One region of the Fictibacillus sp. 23RED33 genome, then DNA from elsewhere that is predicted to be linked to it. Evidence: riboswitches for the same ligand, from Rfam matches in the RefSeq annotation. Region 1 holds a riboswitch; each other region holds the start of a gene.

Region 1 (4,252 bases):
GCTCCTAAAATAAGGAACGGGTGGATTAACAACGTCGCTGCAATCAGCTTCATTTCTTTACCTTCAATCTTTTTACCTAGAAATTCCGGGGTACGTCCCACCATTAATCCAGATAAGAAAACACCAATAATCGCATACATTAAGACGTTGACAAAGCCTGCCCCTACACCGCCATAAACGGTATTTAACATCATATTGGATAATGTAACTAATCCGCCTAGCGGAGTCAGTGTATCGTGCATCGTATTTACAGCCCCCGTTTCTGAAGCCGTTGTAACAACCGAGTAAAGTGAAGACTGAGCGACACCAAATCGTACTTCCTTTCCTTCCATGCTTCCTTGATCATGTTGCACACCTAGAGCATTGATTGCTTGGTTTCCCTGATATTCGGCACTTAGGGAGATGCCAAGGAACATAATAAACATCATCGTCATGGAAACGAAAAGAATACGTCCCTGCTTTGGATTTCCAACCATCTTTCCGTACGTAAACGGTAATGCCATCGGTAATAGGAGCATCAATAAGATTTGAATAAAGTTGCTCGGCCCGTTCGGGTTTTCAAACGGATGCGCTGAGTTAACTCCGAAAAATCCACCGCCGTTATTTCCTAATTCTTTTATGGATAAAAACGAACCAACTGGGCCAACTGCAATGTTTTGTTTTCCACCTTCAACTGTAGTCGCTGTAACCGTTGGATCTAATGTCTGCGGTACTCCAAGTGCGACGAAAATGAGTCCTGTTACAAAAGCGATCGGTAGTAACACACGAATGATACCCCTAACCATATCCACAAAAAAGTTTCCTAAAGACTTGCCAGATAGCCCACGAATGAATGCGATTGCTACTGCTAATGCTGTAGCTGGTGCAACAAACATCATGAAAAGAATGCCAATCATCTGTGAAAGATAGGATAAACCACTTTCACCACTGTAATGCTGCAGATTCGTATTCGTCATAAAACTTACTGCTGTGTTAAACGCAAGGCTTGGATCCATGTTTGCTATCTTACTCGGATTCAGAGGCAAACTGCCTTGGAAACGGAAGATTAAATAAACTAATAGAATCATAATCGCATTGATCACAATGACTGATGAAGCATAAACTTTCCAAGATTGATTTTTATTTTTCATTCCACTAATGGAATAAATCAGTTTTTCGAAAGGATAAAAGAGTTTGTTCTTATTCGAATAATTGAACGAGTTCGCTAAATAAATTCCTACTGGTTTTGCAAGTAAAAGAGCTATAAGTAGAGTTATAGCTATAGAGAGTAAACTGACTAACAACGGAAAAACCTCCTAAAATTTCTCTGGATTCAATAATACGTAAAGAAGATACACCGTTGTTAAAACGGCTAATCCAAACATGACAGTCATCATTTATTTACACTTCCTTCATCAACAACACTTGATGACCATTTTGCTAGACCCATCATTAAGACAGGCATTCCTACCATCAATAAAACCATCATCACATCTAACATTTTTACACCTTCTTTTTATTAGTTCATTGTTCTAAGTAACCATTCAGCATTAGAGATAAATTTTTGATAGCCTCTTGAGCATCACAACCTTCAATTCTAAGTGTGATCGGTTCGTTTTGATTTCTTGAATAGTGTGACAAAAAGAATAGATTAACGGATAGTAAGCCTTTCGCATTAATCTGTATGCCTTGATAAAAGAAAAGAATCTCACTTTCGAAAGAACCAGCAGCATTGACAAATTCATTGATCTGTCCGATCGACAACCTTTTTGGCAATAAAACAACTGACTCTGTCCCCATGTCTTCACCCTGCCTATCACTGGTTTGGATTTACAGAGGGAACATCTTATCTTTGATGGGTTCCCTCCTGTAATTGCTTAACCTTTACTTCTAAGCGTGTCTTGTATGATCCATTTTGAGAGACTATGTTGAATCACACTTGCATAATAAGCATTCAATTGATCTCTTTTCGCTTTTAACAAAATCTGTTCAATTTCGTTTGGACTTAATCTCATAAATGAATTCCTCCGCTCTTTTTTTTATGAAGAAAGTAAGAATTGAATATTACCGGTTTTGTTATAGATTACGTAATCTGCACCCAACTCCTTATAAACTCTGGAAATATACCGTGTGTCTGATTTGATGACATAAACAGGTATGTTATAAATGCTGCGAATGAGTTCAATCGTTTGGCAACATTCTAAAAATCCAGATTCAACAACAATGATTTTTTGAACAAAAGGACCTACCATCTCGATAACTTTACGCTTGTCAACATAATTCATGACATATACATGTTGAAACCCAACTTGTGAGAGTCTTTCTGCTTCTTCTCGGTTAGGAACACAGAGAACAAGAGATTGATAGTCTTCACACAATCTTAGTTTTGAAATAAAAACATCTGAAACTAGATCAGGAAACATAATGAGCACGTTCCCAGATGATTTCTCCATCGTTCCACCCTCCATCTCTTAAAGAAAACTAGGCTAACTTCTAGCCTCTCATGTCAGCCTTAGCTGCACTTATACTATCGTCTTAAACTTGTTACTACGCCGAAAACCATCGTGCCGACAAGTTATACTTTTGGATAGTGAAAAAAAGGCAACAAAAAAGAAGCCTGCGGAAGAGGAACTCTTCTCGCGGCTTCTACACATACTTGAATAAGCGTGTGAATACACGAAATTTGTTGCCTCTCTCTGTACGCTTACGGAGTTAGCTGACGGATTCGGGCTTGAGAGTAGCCCTACTCGATCTCTCGAGATTCACCCCATGCAGATACGAAGAACTGCGGTTGGTTCCCCCGCTTCCTAAACTTAGGAATTAAGCGATAAAGACGCATGATATTAAAATCATAGTTTGTTAAATTGTCATTACTCTTTTTTAAATTCACCTTCCCTCTCCTACCACGCTTACGAAGTTAGCTGACGGGTTCGGACGGCAGAAGTCGCCCGACTTTATAAGTTTCACCCCAGGCAATGGAAACTGCCGATGGTTCCTCCGTTCCAATAATGGATTCAGCGGTCATGGAAAAATTTTAAAGTTTTACGATAAGAAATATATTACTCCTGGTTTTCACCGTTGTAAATCCATTAAAAACTCTAAAATATTCATATTTCGTATAAAAACGAATTAAATAAACTTATTTAAGAAATAAAAAACAAACAAATCATCTTTTTTCTTTCACTTTCTCAATTTTTCGATACATTTCAAAGAAAATAATAGTTGTAATATTCTAAAAAAACCAAGTTTTGAAACTTAAATTTTTTTTAAAAAATAAAAAAGCTAAGCAAATTTTACTTTGCTTAGCTTGGTTAAAACGATCTAAAATCCAATCTCTGTCTTTTAGTCCAGAGCCATACGCCTGTGAACAGATGAATCGCAAACACTACAAAGACAGCTCCATAACTTTCTGTAATCCAGCTCACAAACCAAATGATCGGTAGAGCTAAAAAAAAGTTAACAAGCAACAACACCCATGAAGTTCTCGCTATTGCTACAAAGAATAGAATAATTGGTAAGATTAAAAAAATCCAGAATAGTACGTTTTGAAAAGTTGCCATGACTTCCCCTCCGCTTTTCATTATAAAAGGGCTTCGCCATAATCTCCAGCTTTAAACTGGTACTTTTTCTAATTCAAACTCATTTTTGTTATCATTTTCTTCAATATCATACCTGGGTAGAGTGAACATGTAGAATAGTCCAACAAGAATCAGACATCCTCCCACAACCCAGAACAGCATTTCTACGGTTAGAATTTTCGGGAAAAACACAGCGATTAAACCGAGTGTCATGGTGTGAGATAGCATATTGATCGGTGTAATCCATCCTTGAACACGTCCCATCATTTTAGGGTCTACGATCTTAGGTAACCAGCCACCGATTCCAATATTGATTAATGGAATGCTAAACCCAGCCAATCCTGTAAAAATAAAGAATGTCAACACATTTGGCGCGATGGCGCATAAACCAAGTGACAATCCACTTACGAATAGACCAAGAACAATCGCATACGAGAGTCTGATCTTTTTAGCGAGCATCGAACAAATAACACTCCCTGTAAGGATAGATACACCAAACACGACACCCATCCACATCATCATTTGCTCGTAATTATCTGGAGCGAGTTTATATTTCATGATAAAAGCCGGCATAACTGACAATCCACCATTTACTATACCAAACAAGAAAAAACCAAAGATTAATGAAAGTAGAAGCTTAGATTGTTTAATGTAATTGAACCCCGCAACAAAATCCTTCCATACCATCTTTACAC
Region 2 (4,252 bases), on a different contig from region 1:
ATTCTATATCACTAGCGGGTTCGTTATTCATTTTTCTGTGAATAAAATTATGAGCTTGATAATAAGTAATTGCATTCTGTACAAGCCTTAGTAATACGTAGCCTGTGATGATCGTGAGTGAAAAGACAAACCAAAAAGAGTTCATCGCGCTCTCTGTTAACTCGATGATAGGATTAATAGCGGTTTGAATCTGTACCCATATGATCTTTGCTGCAAGCGTTAGTATCTCTAGCCATTTTTCCAAGAAGATCACTCCGAAATCTCATTAAGTATCTTCTTATTTTACCATGATTTTTCATTAGTGCTTACATTTATTTACTCAACATTTGTAAACTAGGGAAATGGGCATACAAAAAGGCCGCAGGTATATGTATACACCGCGGCCTTTTGAAGTGATTATTTATGCACTAACTTCTTGTTCACGAGTCCCAAGATGTTTGTCTTCGCCTTTATCAACGATTACAGCACAAGCAGCATCACCAGTGATGTTAACAGCTGTTCTAAGCATATCAAGAAGTCTATCAACACCTAGGATTAAGGCAATACCCTCGACAGGTAATCCTACAGAGTTCAATACCATCGCTAACATGATCAATCCAACTCCAGGAACACCAGCTGTACCGATACTAGCAAGCACTGCCGTTAAAATAACAGTAAGCATCTGTGTTAAACCTAAGTTAACATCGTATACTTGAGCGATAAAAATCGTCGCAACACCTTGCATGATAGCTGTTCCATCCATGTTAATCGTTGCACCAAGCGGCTGTACAAAACCACTTATCGATTTTCGAACACCTAAATTCTCTTGAGCTGTTTTCATTGAGATTGGAAGTGTTGCATTTGAACTAGACGTACTAAATCCAACTGACATTGCCGGCGCAAAGCCTTTAAAGAACCAGAGCGGGCTCTTCTTTGCAAATAGAGCAATTGAACCACCATACGCGACAACAGAGTGGATGAATAAAGCTAAAATAACTACGCTCATGTATAAGCCCATCGCTTTGATAGCATCCATTCCTTGACTTCCTACCGCTGAAGCAATCAATGCAAAAGCACCATATGGAGCAAATTTCATAATTAGGTTTACAAGATACATCATAATGTCGTTACCTTGTTCAATTAAATCCATAATACCTTTTGTTTTGCTTCCCAACATCGTTAAAGCAAATCCTACAAATACGGAAAACGCGATAATTTGAAGCATGTTTCCTTCAGCCATCGATTGAATTGGATTAGTAGGAATAATGTTCAGCAACGTGTCCGTAACTGCTGGCGCTTCTTGTTGCTCAAACTTAGCACCTTCTGTTTTAAAGTCCCCTACACCTGGTTGAAAGATAAGCGCTAAAGCCATCGCGATCGTAATCGCAATTGTTGTAGTTCCTAAGAAGAACCCAACCGTTTTGGCACCCACTCTTCCAAGTTTCTTCGGATCACCTAATCCCGCAGTTCCAAGTACGATTGAGAAAAAAACAATTGGAACAACTAACATTTTAATAAGGTTTAAGAATAATGTCCCGACTGGCTTTAAAACGTATTTATCCAGTGTTGAAAAAGCATCTGGTACAGCTAGATTAAGAATTAATCCCGCGACAACCCCAAGTGCAAGTGCAATTAAAATTTTTGTAGACAATTTCATAATAAAGTACCCCCTTTGTTAAAATCTTCTCACTATTTAGTGTGCAGTACGATGAAGAAATTTTATACTAATACATGCCCTATTTGTTGCATATAAAAACCCACCGAAAATAGAGAGGATTTTCCGTGGGAATACACCGCAACACATAGACTGAGCCCATGTATAGAGTTCTCTCTCCAAAAACGCTTACGAGGTTAGCTGTCGGATTAGGAAATTGAGAGTTGTCCCTTTTGTGTATGCACAAATTCATCCCTAGGCTTTATAAGCCATATCGTGGTTCCCCCGCTTCAAGATATTCTATAGAATAGAACATCCGAATTCAGCGAATCATATATAATATGCTCTAATTTTATCAACATACATAAATTTTTGTCAAGAATACTCACTATGCTTATTTATTCCAATTAATTGTTTCATGATGAATGTTTTTCCATATTCTCACTTCTACCCCAAAAGCATATAGAAAAAAACGAATTATATATAAGGTTCTATTTTTCAGGGAGGTATTGTAAATGAAAATCGTATTTTATGAAAAAGGTGAATTAAGTATAATCGTTGGAGCATCCAAATTAAAAGGTGAACTTACGATTGAACAAATAAAGAACGAAAGCGAAAAGAAAGCAAAAGAATTAGGTGAATTATTAGGAAGAGAAATCGGATTTTTAATCGATATGAACGGTAAATTAGATACTCAATTTAAAAAATAAGGCTGTTTAAAACATAGTTTCTTTTGGAAGTGTGGATTTCCGTTCCAGGCTGCTCGCTTTCCATGGGGCAGGCGTGAACCACATTCGTACGTGTCACTTTACCACTCCAATCAACAGTTATATAGGCAAATTCAAAAAGATCTATTAGTAACAATTCTTTAGAAAACAGCCAAAAATAAAAACCGGGATATCCCGGTTTTTTGTTTTTATACGTATGCGAGTGATAATTGTTCTTTATTCCTCTTCAATACCATTTCTGGACGCCCTTCATCCTGTATCTTTCCATTGTTCATTAGTATGATCCTGTCCCCTATAGCACGAGCATCCTCTTCATCGTGAGTTACAAAAATAGACGTGATCCCCGTACGTTTTAAAATTTCCTGTAACTCATCCCGAATCTGTAGTTGAAGCTTAGAATCGAGATTGCTAAATGGTTCATCAAACATGATCAAAGATGGATTTGGTGCCATAGCCCTAGCTAGTGCAACACGCTGCTGCTGTCCACCGCTCAATTCATAAGGATAACGAGAAGCATAGTCCTCCATTCCCACAATAGCCAATAATTCTTCCATGCGTGCTTGCTTCTGCTTACGATTCATTTTCGTTAAGCCAAATTTTATGTTCTTTTCAACCGTCATATGAGGGAACAAAGCATAATCTTGAAAAACCAAACCTACACCACGTTTTTCTGGCTGAACAAAACGAAATGTATCATTCATGACAGCCTGATCTATGAGGATCGATCCTCTTGAGGGCACCTCTAGTCCTGCTATAAGACGAAGTAACGTACTTTTCCCGCTTCCGCTTTCTCCTAAGATCACCGAAACTTCTCCTTGATTAAAGTTTAAAGAAAGATTTTCGAACAAAGGGTTACGCGAATTTTTATAATGAAACGCTAAGTCTTTGATTTGAACAAACATTATTTTGGCTCCTTTTCTAAAACTCTGTGTAAAAAGAAGATGGAAAGTGCACTTATACAAATAATCACCATTGATGAAACAGAGGCTTCGTGAATACGTTCGTCACTTGCGTATTGAAATGTTTTGGTAGCTAGCGTATAAAAATTAAAAGGCTGAAGGATAAGAGTAAGAGGCAGCTCTTTTAATATATCTACAAAAACAAGGATAAAACCACCAGCAATAGCACCTTTAATCATCTTAATATCCACTTTAAAAAACGTCTTCGTTACCGACATACCTAATGTCCTAGAAGCTTCTGTGAAAACCGTTCCTACCTTATCAAAGCCTGATTCGATGGAGTTAAAACCAACTGCTAGAAAACGGACCACATAGGCAAAGATCAGCATACTAATACTTAAGCTCAGCACAAGAGTTGGCTCTAACCCTAACCATTCATATAACGTGAATACCTTTTCGTCTAGTGAGAGAAATAAGGTCAATACACCTATTGCAATTACAGCTCCAGGAATCGAATACCCTAAAACCGTTATTTTTGAAAAAAGCTTCCCCATCCAACCTTTTGATAGACGACTAAAGTTGGCGATAATTAGAGCGACGATAATGATAAGAACTGAACCTATAGAAGCAACAAAGACCGAGTTCCAAATCAAGTCAACAAAAGCAGTATTTAAAATAACGTCATAAGTCATATACACCCAATGTATAAGCTGAATGAAAGGAATTCCGAAAGCTAGAGCAAATAAAGAGATGAAAAAACTAAGCACAGCGAACTTTTTCCAACCTTTAAGTTCTTTAGGTTGTAACGGGCGGACTTTTGAAGTGGAATAGCTATACTGTTTCCTGCCCCTTATTACTTTTTCTAAGATCAAGATCAAAACTACGATAAACATCAAAGTACCCGCTAACTTGATAGCCGAATAGATATCTCCCATCCCAAACCACGCTTGAAATATTGCTGTACTAAATGTTTGAATACCAAAATACTTTAC
Region 3 (4,252 bases), 410 kb from region 1:
CACCCGTTCTGCATCAGCTTTCATTCCTCTATCCAGTGAACACTTCACCGTCTGGATACCTAATATTATCTTTTGTTTGTTTAGCAAGACTGAACGCCAGTGTTAGCGGTCCTAATTTACCGAAAACCATTACCACACAGATCACAATTTTTCCGATGACTGTGAGATCTGGGGTAAGTCCCATACTTAATCCAACTGTTCCAAATGCAGAAACGACTTCAAACACGATCACCATGAATGAAACATCTTTCTGGACATATGTGATAATAAATAATGCGGCAAAGATAAACAAAATAGAAATAGTTGTAATAGCAAGAGCTCTGTAAACAACAGCATTTCGAATGGTCCGCTTCATAACAACCGTACTTTCTTTCCCTTTTAAGAAAGCTGCAACCGTAAAAATAATAACAACAAACGTGGTCAGCTTTATCCCTCCACCAGTAGAGGTACTTCCTGCCCCAACAAACATTAAAAGAATCATCAACAAGGATGTATCAGGATTTATGGCTGTCATATCAATCGAGTTAAAACCTGCTGTTCTCGGTGTTACACCTTGGAAATAAGAAGCCCAGAATTGCTCAGCACCTGAAAGCATTCCAATGGTCTTAGGATTATTAAACTCAAATAAGTAGAAGAACAAGATTGCCACAATATTAATAATCAAAGTAGAAAGCAACATCACTCTTGTATGAAGAGAAAGTTTTTTCCAGCTTCGGCTCACCCATATATCAACCAATACGGTAAACCCAATTCCCCCTGTTATAAACAGAAACGATATGACGATGTTCACCATCGGATCTCCTACATAACCCATTAGACCGTCAGACCACAACGAGAATCCTGCATTGTTGTATGCCGATATAACATGAAAGATGCTATAGTAAATTCCTTTACTAACACCAAAGTCTGGAACAAGCCTTAGTGATAGAAAAAAGATGGCGATAATCTGGATGCTGATTGAAAATACAAACAGATTTCGAACTAACCGGATTACCCCGCCTATAGAAGGCTGGTTGAGTGCTTCTTGCATCAGAACACGTTGTTTGATGGATATTTTCCTCCCCATCATAATAACGACTAATGAAGCAAATGACATGACCCCAAGTCCTCCGACTTGGATTAAGAACAAGATGACGATCTCACCAAAGAGTGTGAACGTTGAGCCAGGATCAACAGTAGCTAAGCCTGTTACTGTTGCTGCTGAAGTTGCAATAAAAAAAGCATCTACCCACGATAACGTTTTTTCATGGGCAATAGGAAGCTTTAACAAACACGTCCCAACGAAAATAAGAAATAAAAATAGTAACGCTAAAAACTGAGGAGGGTTCAATCTAATTGGGTTGTGCAAAAAACGTTTATGCTTTCTAACATGTAGTGCCAATGCTTACACTTCCTCATCCTCAAAACGATTTAGATCTTCGTTACGACCGATCACGACAAGTATATCCCCATATTGAAGAGATACATCAGCAATCGGTGAAACGAGTATCTCATCTCCGCGTTTGATTGCGACGATATTACATCCATAGCGTGCACGAACATCTAGATCTGTTAGCGTCCGATTCACTAGCTTATCCGTTACACCTATCTCAACAATACTGTGTTCATGCGATAGCTCAATAAAATCAATAATCTTTTCAGAAGATATGAGTTGAGCAACGCGAAGCGCCATATCACGCTCTGGGTGGATAATACGGTCTGCTCCTAGCTTTTCCAACACTTTATGATGATAGTCATTCTGTGCTTTTACCCATACTTTTTGAACGCCTGCTTCTTTTAAAAGTAAAGTAGTTAAGATACTTGCTTGGATGTCTTCACCGATCGAAACAATTACCTGTGTAAAATTTCGGATTCCTAAAGACTTCATTACGTTTTCATCCGTAGAGTTAGCTTGAACAGCCTGAGTAGCTATTGTTGCAAACTCATTTACTCTTTCCATATCTTTATCTATAGCTAGAACATCATAGCCCATCGTCGCAAATTCTCGACAGATGCTGCCTCCAAAACGTCCTAAACCAATTACTGCAAACTGTTTTTTCATTATGGTCTCCCCTTAAAATCCATGAAGTTTTTGCTTCGTTGTTCTCTAGCCTTGCTGGTCAAGAGGTATATAAATTTAAGTAAAAAAACGCAAAAAAAGACCACACAAAGAAGCGGGTCCGGTTTTCCACCAAATTGACCTCTCCAGTGACATGACGCTTACGGGGTTAGCTGTCGGATTAGGGATTGGAGTATCCCTTTTTGCAAATAGAGCAAAATTCACCCCAAAAGATTGGTTCCCCCGTTTTACAGTAGTTTCACCATAAAAATAACTGTAAATTCAGCGATCTAAAGCCTGCTAAATTTTGAATTACATATACTGTAATCCTCTATCTTTTAAAAGTCAATCCATTTTTTTAGTGTTAACAAATACTTTACATTTTACCTGAAAATTGAAGGATCAATACTACTATTCCAATCAACCAAACATAGACAGCAAATCCTTTTAACGTACCGGTTTGAAGGAGTTTGATCATCCACTTTACCGCCACATATCCAAATAGAGCCGATGCTAAAGTACCGACCAATAAGGCTGAATAAGAGATAGGTGGATGTCCACCCGTAAATAGATCTTTTGACTGCAATACTACTCCTCCTGCGATAGATGGTATGGATAATAAAAAAGAAAAATAGGCCGCTGCTTTTTTATCGATCTTGCAAAAGAGCGCTGCTGCAATCGTTAGTCCTGATCGTGAAATAGCAGGAAGAATAGCCGCACCTTGAAACGTACCGATCACAAGTGCATCCCTTATTGTTATATCTTCAATCCCTTTATATCCATTTCGCTTATAAGAATCCGCCCACCAAAGCAAAAAACCTGTAATTAAGAACTCCCATCCAACCGTGATCCCGGTTTTTGAGATCTCTTCAAAAAAATCTTTAAATGCTAGTCCTATAACAGCGGTTGGAATCGTTCCAGCGATAAGCAGAACTCCCGTTTTGCTGAGTGGTCTTTTTATAACTTCTAAGATTTCTCTCCAATAAACCGTCATCACAGCAATAAGTGTTCCTATATGAAGCATGCTATCAAGAAACAACCCGGCTTCTTCTAGCTGAAACACTTGCCTGCCTAGAAGGAGGTGTCCTGTAGAACTGACAGGCAAAAATTCTGTTATCCCTTGCACAATGCCTAATATTAAGGCTTCGAGCCAATCCATAAAAAAAACCCCCTCAACTTTCATGGTCTCGTACAACCTATTCATGAGGAGGATTTTCTATTCTAGTTTTTTGATAACATTCTAGTGTTACTTAACGAGCATTTGTGATTAAAGCACACCTGAGAAGAGACGAGCAAACGATTCTTTTGTTCGTTCCCACAAACCTCTTTTGTAAAACTCTACGGGTTTCACTTTTATAGATTCCACCATGTCTTCTTCATATTGCTCTACAAGATCTGAGACAGATGATGTATTCAGCAAGAATACGTTCACTTCAAAGTTAAGGTGAAAACTTCTCATGTCCATATTAGCTGTACCGATTGAAGCTGTATCACCATCAATAATGATTACTTTTTGATGAAGGAATCCTTTTTTGTAGGAATAGATTTCTATTCCAGAACGCAGAAGCTCTGGAAAATAAGAGCGCGTCGCATATTGCGTCAAGAATCCATCGTTAATCTCAGGAACCAACAAACGGACCTGAACACCTTTTTTTGCTGCCACTCTTAAAGCCGTTCGAATCGCTTCATTAGGAACAAAATATGGTGTTGCGATCCAGATTGATTTCTCTGCACATGAGATCAAAGAATAGAATAGATCACTCATGATTCCAAGCTGAGTATCAGGACCACTTGCCACCACATGAACAGTACCATCCCCTTCAGCGGGGTATGCTCTTGTAAGATGATTATCTTCTAAGAGATCTTCTCCACAAACATATTCCCAATCCATTAGAAATATGGCATGAAGAACTTGAACAGCTTCTCCTTCCATAACCATGTGTGTATCGCGCCAAAAACCAATCTCCGGATCTTCTCCTAAATACTCAACGCCTACATTCAAGCCCCCTACAAACCCAACCTTCCCATCAATAATAATAATTTTACGATGATTTCTGAAATTAAGCTTTTGATTAAAAAAACCATATCGAACAGGTAAGAATGCTTCAACGAGAATTCCTGCTTTTTTCATTCTGTCGATATCATATTGCTGAAGAGACAGACTTCCTATCCCATCAAACAAAAATCTAACTTTCACGCCTTCATTCGCTTTTT

The links. A riboswitch is a leader RNA that binds a small molecule or an ion and turns the genes downstream of it on or off. The one in region 1 is predicted to bind cyclic di-AMP.
Region 2: linked by a shared signal. The riboswitch ahead of IHV09_RS20285 (dicarboxylate/amino acid:cation symporter) and the one ahead of IHV09_RS03270 (hypothetical protein) in region 1 are both predicted to bind cyclic di-AMP.
Region 3: linked by a shared signal. The riboswitch ahead of IHV09_RS01125 (potassium channel family protein) and the one ahead of IHV09_RS03270 (hypothetical protein) in region 1 are both predicted to bind cyclic di-AMP.

What each region holds. Positions count from the first base shown of each region.
Region 1 covers NZ_JACZDX010000001.1:618,364-622,615, reverse strand. Annotated here, with positions in the region: gene kdpA (potassium-transporting ATPase subunit KdpA) at 1-1,283, opposite strand, end outside; gene IHV09_RS22770 (potassium-transporting ATPase subunit F) at 1,296-1,364, opposite strand; gene IHV09_RS03285 (hypothetical protein) at 1,373-1,480, opposite strand; gene IHV09_RS03280 (HPr family phosphocarrier protein) at 1,504-1,779, opposite strand; gene IHV09_RS03275 (hypothetical protein) at 1,857-1,994, opposite strand; gene IHV09_RS03270 (hypothetical protein) at 2,019-2,432, opposite strand; cyclic di-AMP (ydaO/yuaA leader) riboswitch at 2,665-2,816, opposite strand; cyclic di-AMP (ydaO/yuaA leader) riboswitch at 2,870-3,009, opposite strand; gene IHV09_RS03265 (hypothetical protein) at 3,291-3,539, opposite strand; gene IHV09_RS03260 (MFS transporter) at 3,591-4,252, opposite strand, start outside.
Region 2 covers NZ_JACZDX010000010.1:37,484-41,735, forward strand. Annotated here, with positions in the region: gene IHV09_RS20280 (hypothetical protein) at 1-244, opposite strand, end outside; gene IHV09_RS20285 (dicarboxylate/amino acid:cation symporter) at 401-1,636, opposite strand; cyclic di-AMP (ydaO/yuaA leader) riboswitch at 1,805-1,971, opposite strand; gene IHV09_RS20290 (hypothetical protein) at 2,149-2,343, shown strand; gene IHV09_RS20295 (ABC transporter ATP-binding protein) at 2,550-3,263, opposite strand; gene IHV09_RS20300 (ABC transporter permease) at 3,263-4,252, opposite strand, start outside.
Region 3 covers NZ_JACZDX010000001.1:205,610-209,861, reverse strand. Annotated here, with positions in the region: gene IHV09_RS01130 (TrkH family potassium uptake protein) at 29-1,381, opposite strand; gene IHV09_RS01125 (potassium channel family protein) at 1,385-2,041, opposite strand; cyclic di-AMP (ydaO/yuaA leader) riboswitch at 2,181-2,336, opposite strand; gene IHV09_RS01120 (undecaprenyl-diphosphate phosphatase) at 2,415-3,197, opposite strand; gene cls (cardiolipin synthase) at 3,306-4,252, opposite strand, start outside.